3 regions of the Bacillus sp. 9.4 genome follow, and region 3 is predicted to be linked to each of the others. Evidence: riboswitches for the same ligand, from Rfam matches in the RefSeq annotation. Region 3 holds a riboswitch; each other region holds the start of a gene.
The links. A riboswitch is a leader RNA that binds a small molecule or an ion and turns the genes downstream of it on or off. The one in region 3 is predicted to bind thiamine pyrophosphate.
Positions count from the first base shown of each region.

Region 1: another riboswitch for thiamine pyrophosphate. It lies ahead of thiU (HMP/thiamine ABC transporter substrate-binding protein ThiU); the one in region 3 lies ahead of tenA (thiaminase II).
Region 2: another riboswitch for thiamine pyrophosphate. It lies ahead of ylmB (N-formyl-4-amino-5-aminomethyl-2-methylpyrimidine deformylase); the one in region 3 lies ahead of tenA (thiaminase II).

Region 1 is NZ_JBVFMU010000002.1:586,048-589,324, reverse strand. Features, by position in the region: gene ACZ07B_RS09535 (ABC transporter ATP-binding protein) at 1-135, opposite strand, end outside; gene ACZ07B_RS09530 (ECF transporter S component) at 122-721, opposite strand; gene thiU (HMP/thiamine ABC transporter substrate-binding protein ThiU) at 723-1,325, opposite strand; TPP riboswitch at 1,422-1,534, opposite strand; gene ykoG (two-component system response regulator YkoG) at 1,636-2,322, shown strand; gene ykoH (two-component system sensor histidine kinase YkoH) at 2,326-3,277, shown strand, end outside.
Region 2 is NZ_JBVFMU010000002.1:372,092-375,368, reverse strand. Features, by position in the region: gene sigG (RNA polymerase sporulation sigma factor SigG) at 1-657, shown strand, start outside; gene ACZ07B_RS08425 (ABC transporter ATP-binding protein) at 805-1,599, shown strand; TPP riboswitch at 1,612-1,713, shown strand; gene ylmB (N-formyl-4-amino-5-aminomethyl-2-methylpyrimidine deformylase) at 1,802-3,082, shown strand; gene ACZ07B_RS08415 (YlmC/YmxH family sporulation protein) at 3,165-3,277, shown strand, end outside.
Region 3 is NZ_JBVFMU010000002.1:743,877-747,153, reverse strand. Features, by position in the region: gene ACZ07B_RS10435 (monovalent cation:proton antiporter family protein) at 1-874, shown strand, start outside; TPP riboswitch at 936-1,044, shown strand; gene tenA (thiaminase II) at 1,123-1,833, shown strand; gene tenI (thiazole tautomerase TenI) at 1,808-2,425, shown strand; gene thiO (glycine oxidase ThiO) at 2,409-3,277, shown strand, end outside.

The sequences.
Region 1 (3,277 bases), 160 kb from region 3:
TCCGCTCGGTCCTAATAATAAAACACATTCTCCTTTTTGAAGCTCAAACGAAATGTCTTGAAAAACCGGTTTCTCGTCTTCTTCATAAGAGAAGCTGAGCTGCTCAACCGTCAGAAGCTCATCAAAGGCTTGCATGTTCTGACGCCCGCTTCCGTTTCTTTTTCAGTTCCTTTCCGAGTGCCATTCCGTTTAACACACCTGTATAAGCGAGAGAGTCGCTGACAGCTTTTCCGAGAAGCCCCGCCAAAAGCGCGCCGGAAATGAGACGGATCACAAGCATAATGAGCAGATAACCTGGTGAATAGGCTGCATAGCCAGAAACAAAGAGATCATAGATAAAGCTGGCTACTGAAGACCCCATACCGGCCAGCATAAGGACAGGGAGAGAGTATGCTTTCCAGCGTGTTGCAAGAAATACAGCCTCAGCCCCGAGCCCTTGAACAATGCCAATGACGATGACCATCGGGCCAGACGGATTTCCCAGCAGGCACTCAACGAGAGCGGCAATGATTTCAGAAACGAGCGCCGCACCCGGTTTTCGAATCATGTACGCGGCGATCACAGAAACGATAAACCAAATGCCGTAAATCGGTTCATAGGCGATTGGCCCAAACATACCTGCAAGCACGTTTCCGAAATGTGTAAATAATAAATAAACAACGGCAAATACGATACTGATAACGGACATGATGACAATTTCTTTTACTTTCCAGCTTTTCATTTTATCCCTGCTTTCTGTTTTTTCTTGATGGACTGTTAGCCGAAAGATTCACAGTCATGGTGATATGGTTTGTTTGCTGCTCGGCCATGCGGAAAACGGCTTCCAATGTGCTGAATACGTCATGCGCATCCCCGTCAAGCTCGCTCGCGTAATGGACACCCTGTACGAAAGTGCCTTGGGCTTTTGCAATGTCGACAGCCTTCATAATCAACCCCATATAATCCGGCTCGTTCATTGGATAAAGGGCAAATTGGCACGGCGCTTCCGCCTTCAAGCCTCGGACAGCATCTTCATTGACACGCTTATCACCTTTGGAAAGATATGTATCCCCCTGTGTGTCACCCGGGCATCCAATGGAAAACGTGCCGTTCATGACGATGTGTTGTTCGCTGTTTGCTGCATGAAGGTAAATGGCTTTTGCAGCATCGAATACATGATCAATCGATCCGCGTAACACCGTACTGATATGGTCGGTTTTCGTCCATACCTTGGATGTATCTGTTTTTTTCAGCGCAGACTTGATCACACTGATAAAATCATCCGTCATCGGATATAAAGAGAAGCGAAAACCGGCGATTCTGCTTGTACCGCAAATATGCTCCATTTCTCCGACCTCCTGTTTTTTTGGTAAAATAAAAAACTGCATATCCTAAGGGAATATGCAGTCATAGATCGATTAAGCGCACAAAAAAATACACCATTCGGTCAACCTGCACTTCCCCACGCTGGTATTATCCAGATCGGGTCATAAGGGATCAAAGCGCGTTTCTTTCGCGCTTTATCTCAGCCAAAACAGCACCCCTAGTGCTTTCCGTATACAATTTTTTATTTTGACATCATAATAGATGATAAGAATCATTTTGTAAACAACGAAATCATTTTTTTCATATAGGGACGGGAGAGGATGATAAAATTTGGAAAAAGGACACATATTAATTGTGGAAGATGAAGAAAAAATCGCCAGGGTTCTTCAGCTTGAATTGGAATATGAAGGATACAGTGTCACCATCAAACACAATGGCACAGAAGGTCTGGATGCGGCAGCGGAAGGCGGGTATTCCTTGGTGCTTCTTGATGTCATGCTTCCGGGGCTTAGCGGATTGGAAGTGCTGCGCCGCTTGAGAAAAACGGATCCGCAGACACCGGTCATATTATTAACGGCGCGAGACAGTATTCCTGATAAGGTAACAGGTCTGGACATCGGTGCAAATGACTATGTCACCAAGCCGTTTGAAATCGAGGAATTGCTTGCGAGAATCAGGGCGGCGCTGCGGCAAAATGGAACAAAAACGGAAGATATCGGCACCTTTCTTACATATGACGATTTGCGGGTGAACGAAAAAACCCGTGAAGTGAGACGCGGAGACAAAGAGGTGGAATTAACGCCGCGGGAATTTGATCTGCTCGTCTATATGCTAAAGCATCCGCAGCAAGTGCTGACACGAGAGCAAATTCTAAGCTCGGTATGGGGATTTGATTATATCGGTGATACAAATGTCGTGGACGTCTACATAAGATACATCAGAAAAAAACTGGACTATCCTTACGAAAAACAGCTGATCCATACGATTCGCGGGGTCGGCTATGCCATTAAGGGGTAAACGATGAAGCTGAAGACCAAGATTCATCTATACACTTCGATATCACTGTTGATTTTATTAATTTTGGTTCATACCGCAGTATATCTCATTTTTTCGTCTGCGCTGACATCAAAGGATGCGGCCCGGCTTGCTGATGAGACGGATAACATTGCCGAAGCGCTGCGTGCCGCTGAAACAGAAGGAGTGGCTTTGCAGGATATGCTGCAGGCCTATCTTCCGGCAAATGGCATGGTGCGTGTAGTGAATGGTGATCAAAAAGCCGTTATGGCGATCACAAAAGAAAAAGCCTATAAAGATTTTCCTCTCTCTTTTCATAGCGGAGAAACGGCAGATGTGAGGAAACATGACGGCAAGCTGTTTGCTGAGGCTGCTGTTCCGGTGATTTGGACCGATGGACAAGTGGTTTCTCTTCAGCTGGTTGAAAGGCTTGAGAACACAGAAGAGAGTCTGTTTCTGCTGAAAATCATTTTAATCGCTGCAAGTGCTGCTGTCTGCATTGCTTCTTTTTTTGCCGGCAGCTTGCTTGCCCGCCGTATCATCAATCCGATCAGACGATTAATGATCACAATGAAAGACATACAGCGAGACAAAGAATTTAAAACGATTTCTTTAGAAGGACAGTCCAACGATGAATTATATCAAATGGGGCTGACATTTAATGAAATGGCAATGATGCTGAAGGATCACTATGATAAACAGCAGCAATTTGTTCAAGATGCTTCACACGAATTGAAAACGCCGCTCACCATTATAGAAAGCTACAGCAGCCTGATGAAGCGGTGGGGGGCAAAAAAGCCGGAGGTGCTTGAGGAGTCGATAGAAGCCATTCACTCAGAAGCGGTGCATATGAAAAAACTGACCAATCAGCTTTTGGCGCTGGCCAAAAGTCATCAAGAGCTTGAGCTTGATCTGAAAACAATCGATCTGATTGAAGTATCGCGCGCGATCATGCAAA
Region 2 (3,277 bases), 370 kb from region 3:
CTTGTAAACGGGAACTTGCGTCTTGTCTTAAGTGTCATTCAACGATTTAATAACAGAGGGGAGTATGTTGATGACTTATTTCAAGTCGGCTGCATCGGACTAATGAAATCCATTGATAATTTTGACCTAAGCCACAATGTTAAGTTTTCAACATACGCTGTACCTATGATTATCGGAGAGATCCGCAGGTATTTACGCGATAATAACCCGATCCGTGTCTCAAGATCACTCCGGGACATCGCTTACAAGGCGCTTCAGGTAAGAGAGCGGTTAATCAGTGAGACAAGCAAGGAGCCGACTGCAGAAGACATCGCAAAAGTTCTTGAAGTACCGCATGAGGAAATTGTATTTGCGCTTGATGCCATCCAGGATCCGGTTTCTCTATTTGAACCGATCTATAACGACGGCGGAGACCCGATCTATGTGATGGACCAAATCAGTGATGAGCGTAACACAGATTCACAATGGATTGAAGAGCTGGCTTTAAAAGAGGGCATGAGAAGGCTGAACGATAGGGAAAAAATGATTTTGAGAAAGCGATTCTTCCAAGGGAAAACCCAAATGGAAGTCGCCGAGGAAATCGGAATTTCTCAAGCGCAGGTGTCCAGACTTGAAAAAGCGGCTATCAAACAAATGAATAAAAATATTCATCAATAATGAAAAGCCTTTAAAACGATGTTGTTTTAAAGGCTTTTCTATTGATTACGGATGGTTTACGTTTTGGAAAAAGTAAGGTATCCTAGTTCGTACAAAGTTTTATGAAAATTAAAACAATTATAAAAGGCAATAAAGAGGAGGACCACGATGATTTTGCAGCTTGACAATGTCTCACTAAAACGGAATGGGAAATGGATACTGAGAGATATTCATTGGAAGGTGGAAGAAAAGGAAAATTGGGTGCTTTACGGCCTAAATGGCGCCGGGAAGACAGCGCTGTTAAATATGCTTTGCTCATATTATTTTCCAACATCAGGCGAGATGCAGGTGCTCGGCCATGAATTTGGCAAAACAGAGCTTGGGGAAAAGCTCAGACGTAAAATTGGCCTCGTCTCAGCAGCTCTTCAGCAAAAATTGTATCCGGCAGATTCAGCCTTTGAAATTGCTTTGAGCGGAGCTTACGCTTCGATTGGGTTATATGAAACGCCAAGTAAGGAAACCAGGGAAAAAGCGATAGGTTTGTTAGAGGACTTGGGAGCAATTGAATATGCCGATCGCCGCTATGAAACCCTTTCTCAAGGGGAAAAACAAAGAGCATTGATTGCTAGAGCACTAATGGCCGATCCGGAGCTGCTGATACTGGATGAACCAGTCACAGGACTGGATTTTATTGCCCGGGAAAAGCTGTTAGATACGATTACATACATTGCAAACAAAGAAAATGCACCATCTATCCTTTATGTGACTCATCATGCTGAAGAAATTTTGCCTGTCTTTGATAAAGCCCTTTTATTAAAACAGGGAGAGGTCTTTGGATCCGGAGAAATAAAGGAAATGCTTACTGATCAAATACTTTCCGCTTTTTTTGATACGCCAATCCATGTATTATGGAATCAGGATCGGCCGTTTTTAACAAGAGCTGAGCCGATAACGAATGCCTGACAAACATATATAGATTCATCCTAGGGGTGCTTTGCGAAGCTGAGAGAGACTTTGTCTCAACCCTTTTGACCTGATCTGGATCATACCAGCGGAGGGAAGCGGTGAAAAGCGGAGTACATCGGACTCCGTTTGTTTTGTATTAAGCCGTTTCATCACATTTGAAACGGCTTTTTTGATTTTAAAGAATAGGAGCGGATTTACATTGGATCAACAAATAGACTCTTTGCTCAAAAAAGTGGAAGAACAAAAGGAGGAGCTTATTCAGCTTGCAAAAACGCTGATTTCTTATCAAACACCCGCTCCGCCTGCAAGAAATACAGAGGGCATTCAGTCATGGATTGCGGGATTTTTAAATGAATTGGGATTCTCGATCGACAAATGGGATGTGTACCCTGGAGATCCCAATGTTGTAGGGAAGCTAAAAGGAACAGATTCAGCAGATTATTATAGCCTGATTATCAATGGCCATGTAGATGTGGCAGAGGTAAAAGAGGATGAAGAATGGGAGCATAATCCATTTCATCCAATTGAAAAAAACGGTCTCTTAATCGGTCGAGGCGCTTCCGATATGAAGGGCGGAATGGCGTGTGTGTTGTTTGCTGTCAAATTGATTCGTGAAGCAGGAATTGAACTTCCCGGTAATCTGATTCTGCAATCGGTTATCGGGGAGGAAGTTGGAGAAGCCGGCACACTTGAATGCTGCAAGAGGGGCTACCACGCTGATTTTGCAATTGTCGCCGATACGAGCGATATGCATATTCAAGGCCAAGGCGGTGTCATTACAGGCTGGATCGAAATCAAAAGCAGTCAAACATTTCATGATGGAACGAGAAGGAATATGATTCACGCAGGCGGAGGAACATTCGGAGCAAGCGCAATTGAAAAAATGGCAAAAATCATTGCGGGGCTCGGTGAACTTGAGCGCCACTGGTCTATTATGAAAAGTTATCCTGGTTTTAAACCCGGCACAAATACGATTAACCCGGCAGTTATAGAAGGCGGCAGACATGCGGCTTTTATAGCGGACGAATGCCGGCTGTGGATCACAGTCCATTTTTATCCGAATGAAACCCATGACCAAGTGGCAGAGGAAATAGAAGATTACGTCAATCGGCTGAGTGACAGTGATATTTGGCTTAGGGAAAACCGCCCTGTATTCAAGTGGGGAGGCTCATCTATGATAGAAGACAGAGGAGAAATTTTTCCGGCATTGGAAGTGGACCCTGGCCACCCAGGCGTCTTAGCGCTAACTGCCTCTCATGAGAAAGTGAAACGGGAGTGTCCAATTATTGACGTTTCTCAATCAGTTACAGATGGCGGATGGCTGTATGATGCCGGTATTCCATGCGTAATATACGGTCCTGGAGATCTGCACAATGCACACTCTGTGAACGAGAAGGTATCGATTGAGCAGCTAGTAGAGTATACAAAAATTATACTCGATTTTATCATCAGCTGGTGCAGCCGGAAAAAAGAACAATGACATGAAAATTTCTTCTTGCTGACAAGGTTCAGCCTGCCCGTTCATATACTTGAACAAAAGGACGGAAAAAGGACGTGATGGAATGATCAGCATTTCAGAATTTCAGGTAAAGGATGTCGTCAATGTCTCAAACGGAAAAAAGCTGGGGAGTATTGGTGATATTGATATCAATGTGACTACTGGAAAAATTCAGGC
Region 3 (3,277 bases):
TCCTGTCATGTACTTAAAGAAATGGTATGATAACCGAACCATTTTCGCGTCTGGTTTCTTGCTGACATCAACGCTTTCGCTCGTGATTGCCGCTGCAACAATCGGCCAGCAGCTTCACGTGATCAGCGCAAATATGTCAGGAGCGCTCATTTTAGTAGCCGTCATTGCAAGTATTTTTACGCCGATCTGTTTTAAAAAATTATACAAACGGGAAGAGCAGCCGGAGGAGAAAAAGACGATTACGTTCATCGGCGCCAATCAAATGACTTTGCCTGTTACACTTGAATTGCCAGAGGAAGAGTATGACGTGCGTGTTGTACACGTCTACCAAGAGAATGCGGAGGAAAAGCTGTCAGAATCAGTGTTTGCTGTTGAAACAATTTCTGACTATGAACATGAGACGCTTGGATCACTCGGCATTTTTGATACGGATATCCTCGTTGTGGCGACCGGGAATGAAGATATGAATGCAGACATTGCATTACTTGCAAAAGAAAAAGGCACAGAAAGAGTCATTGCAAGCGTAGGATCACCGGAGCATGAAGCAGTTCTGAAGGAGCAGGGAATCAGCATCTTTTCTATTCTGCTGTCGACAAAAACGCTGCTTCGCGCACTGATTGAAGCCCCTGGCGTCATGAAGCTGCTCACGAACCAGGAGTCTTCGCTGTATCAAATTAATATGGAGAACAGTAAATACGACGGTGTGATTTTACGGGAATTCCCTTTAACAGGTGACGTCATCTTTGTCAGGATCTTCAGAGGTGTGGACAGCATCGTTCCTCATGGGGATACAAGGCTGAAACTTGGAGACCGTTTAATTGTCACCGGATCTCGGGGATACGTAACGGATCTTAAGAAAACATTGGAAGGATAAATCTTGACCAAATAAGGATTCGTGTTAATATAGAGGTGCAGAACAATTCAATATGTATTCGTTTAACCACTAGGGGTGTCCTTCATAAGGGCTGAGATAAAAGTGTGACTTTTAGACCCTCATAACTTGAACAGGTTCAGACCTGCGTAGGGAAGTGGAACGGTATTTGTGTTATTTTACTATGCCAATTCCAAACCACTTTTCCTTGCGGGAAAGTGGTTTTTTTATTTTCAGAGGGGGAATGATTTGTGAAGTTTTCAGAAGAATGCCGCAGCGCAGCCGCAGAATGGTGGGAGGGGAGCTTTGTCCATCCGTTCGTTCAAGGAATCGGTGACGGAACGCTTCCGATTGACCGTTTTAAATACTACGTCCTTCAGGATTCCTATTATTTAACGCATTTTGCAAAGGTGCAGTCATTTGGCGCAGCTTATGCGAAGGACCTTTTTACAACGGGGCGGATGGCAAGCCATGCCCAAGGTACATATGAGGCGGAAATGGCGCTTCATCGCGAGTTTGCCGAGCTGTTGGAAATCAGCGAGGAAGAGCGTAAGGCGTTTAAGCCGTCTCCTACAGCGTACTCTTATACATCCCATATGTACCGTTCGGTTTTGAGCGGGAATTTCGCAGAAATCTTAGCGGCCCTGCTGCCATGCTACTGGCTTTATTACGAGGTTGGTGAGAAATTGCTGCATTGCGATCCTGGGCATCCGATTTATCAAAAGTGGATTGGGACGTACGGCGGTGACTGGTTTAGACAACAGGTTGAGGAGCAAATCAACCGCTTTGATGAGCTGGCGGAAAACAGCACGGAGGAAGTGCGTGCCAAGATGAAAGAGAATTTTGTCATCTCCAGCTACTATGAATATCAATTTTGGGGAATGGCCTATCGAAAAGAAGGCTGGTCTGACAGCGCCATAAAAGAGGTGGAGGAATGTGGAGCTTCACGCCATAACGGATGACAGCAAGCCGGTAGAAGAGCTAGCGAGAATCATCATTACGATTCAGAATGAAGTTGATTTTATTCATATTCGGGAACGCTCAAAATCGGCGGCGGATATTTTGAAACTGCTCGAGCTTATTTTTGAAGGCGGTATAGATAAACGAAAGCTGGTGATGAACGGGCGCGTGGATATTGCACTTTTCTCTACTATTCACCGCGTGCAGCTGCCAAGCGGCAGCTTTTCACCGAAGCAGGTCAGAGCCAGATTTCCACACCTTCATATCGGGAGGTCGGTGCATTCACTGGAGGAAGCGGTTCAAGCAGAAAAGGAAGACGCGGACTACGTGCTGTTCGGCCATGTGTTTGAAACGGATTGCAAAAAGGGTCTTGAAGGCAGAGGAGTATCTTTGCTGTCAGATATCAAACAGCGGATTTCCATCCCGGTTATAGCCATCGGGGGGATGACGCCGGACAGGTTAAGAGACGTAAAACAAGCAGGGGCAGACGGCATCGCTGTTATGTCAGGAATTTTCTCTTCCGCTGAGCCCTTGGAAGCAGCCAGACGATATTCCCGCAAGCTAAAGGAGATGCGCTATGAAAAGGCATTATGAAGCAGTGGTGATTGGAGGCGGAATTATCGGTTCCGCGATTGCTTATTATTTGGCAAAGGAAAACAAAAGCACCGCATTGTTTGAAAGCGGAACAATGGGCGGCAGAACGACAAGTGCCGCTGCCGGAATGCTGGGCGCCCATGCCGAATGCGAGGAACGTGACGCGTTTTTTGATTTCGCCATGCACAGCCAGCGTCTGTACAAAGGTCTTGGAGAAGAGCTTTATGCATTATCCGGTGTGGATATCAGGCAGCATAACGGCGGTATGTTTAAGCTTGCATTTTCTGAAGAAGATGTGCTGCAGCTGAGACAGATGGACGATTTGGACTCTGTCAGCTGGTATTCAAAAGAAGAGGTGTTAGAAAAAGAGCCGTATGCGTCTGGTGACATCTTTGGTGCATCTTTTATTCAGGATGATGTGCATGTGGAGCCTTATTTTGTTTGCAAGGCATATGTGAAAGCAGCAAAAATGCTTGGGGCGGAGATTTTTGAGCATACGCCTGTCCTGCATGTCGAACGTGACGGTGAAGCCCTGTTCATCAAGACCCCTAGCGGAGACGTATGGGCTAATCATGTTGTCGTTGCCAGCGGGGTGTGGAGCGGGATGTTTTTTAAACAGCTCGGACTGAACAATGCTTTTCTCCCTGTAAAAGGGGAGTGCCTGTCCGTTTGGAATGATGATATCCCGCTGACAAAAACGCTTTACCATGATCACTGCTATATCGTATCGAGAAAAAGCGGCAAACTGGTTGTCGGCGCGACAATGAAGCCGGGAGACTGGAGTGAAACACCGGATCTTGGCGGATTGGAATCGGTTATGAAAAAAGCAAAAACGATGCTGCCGGCTATACA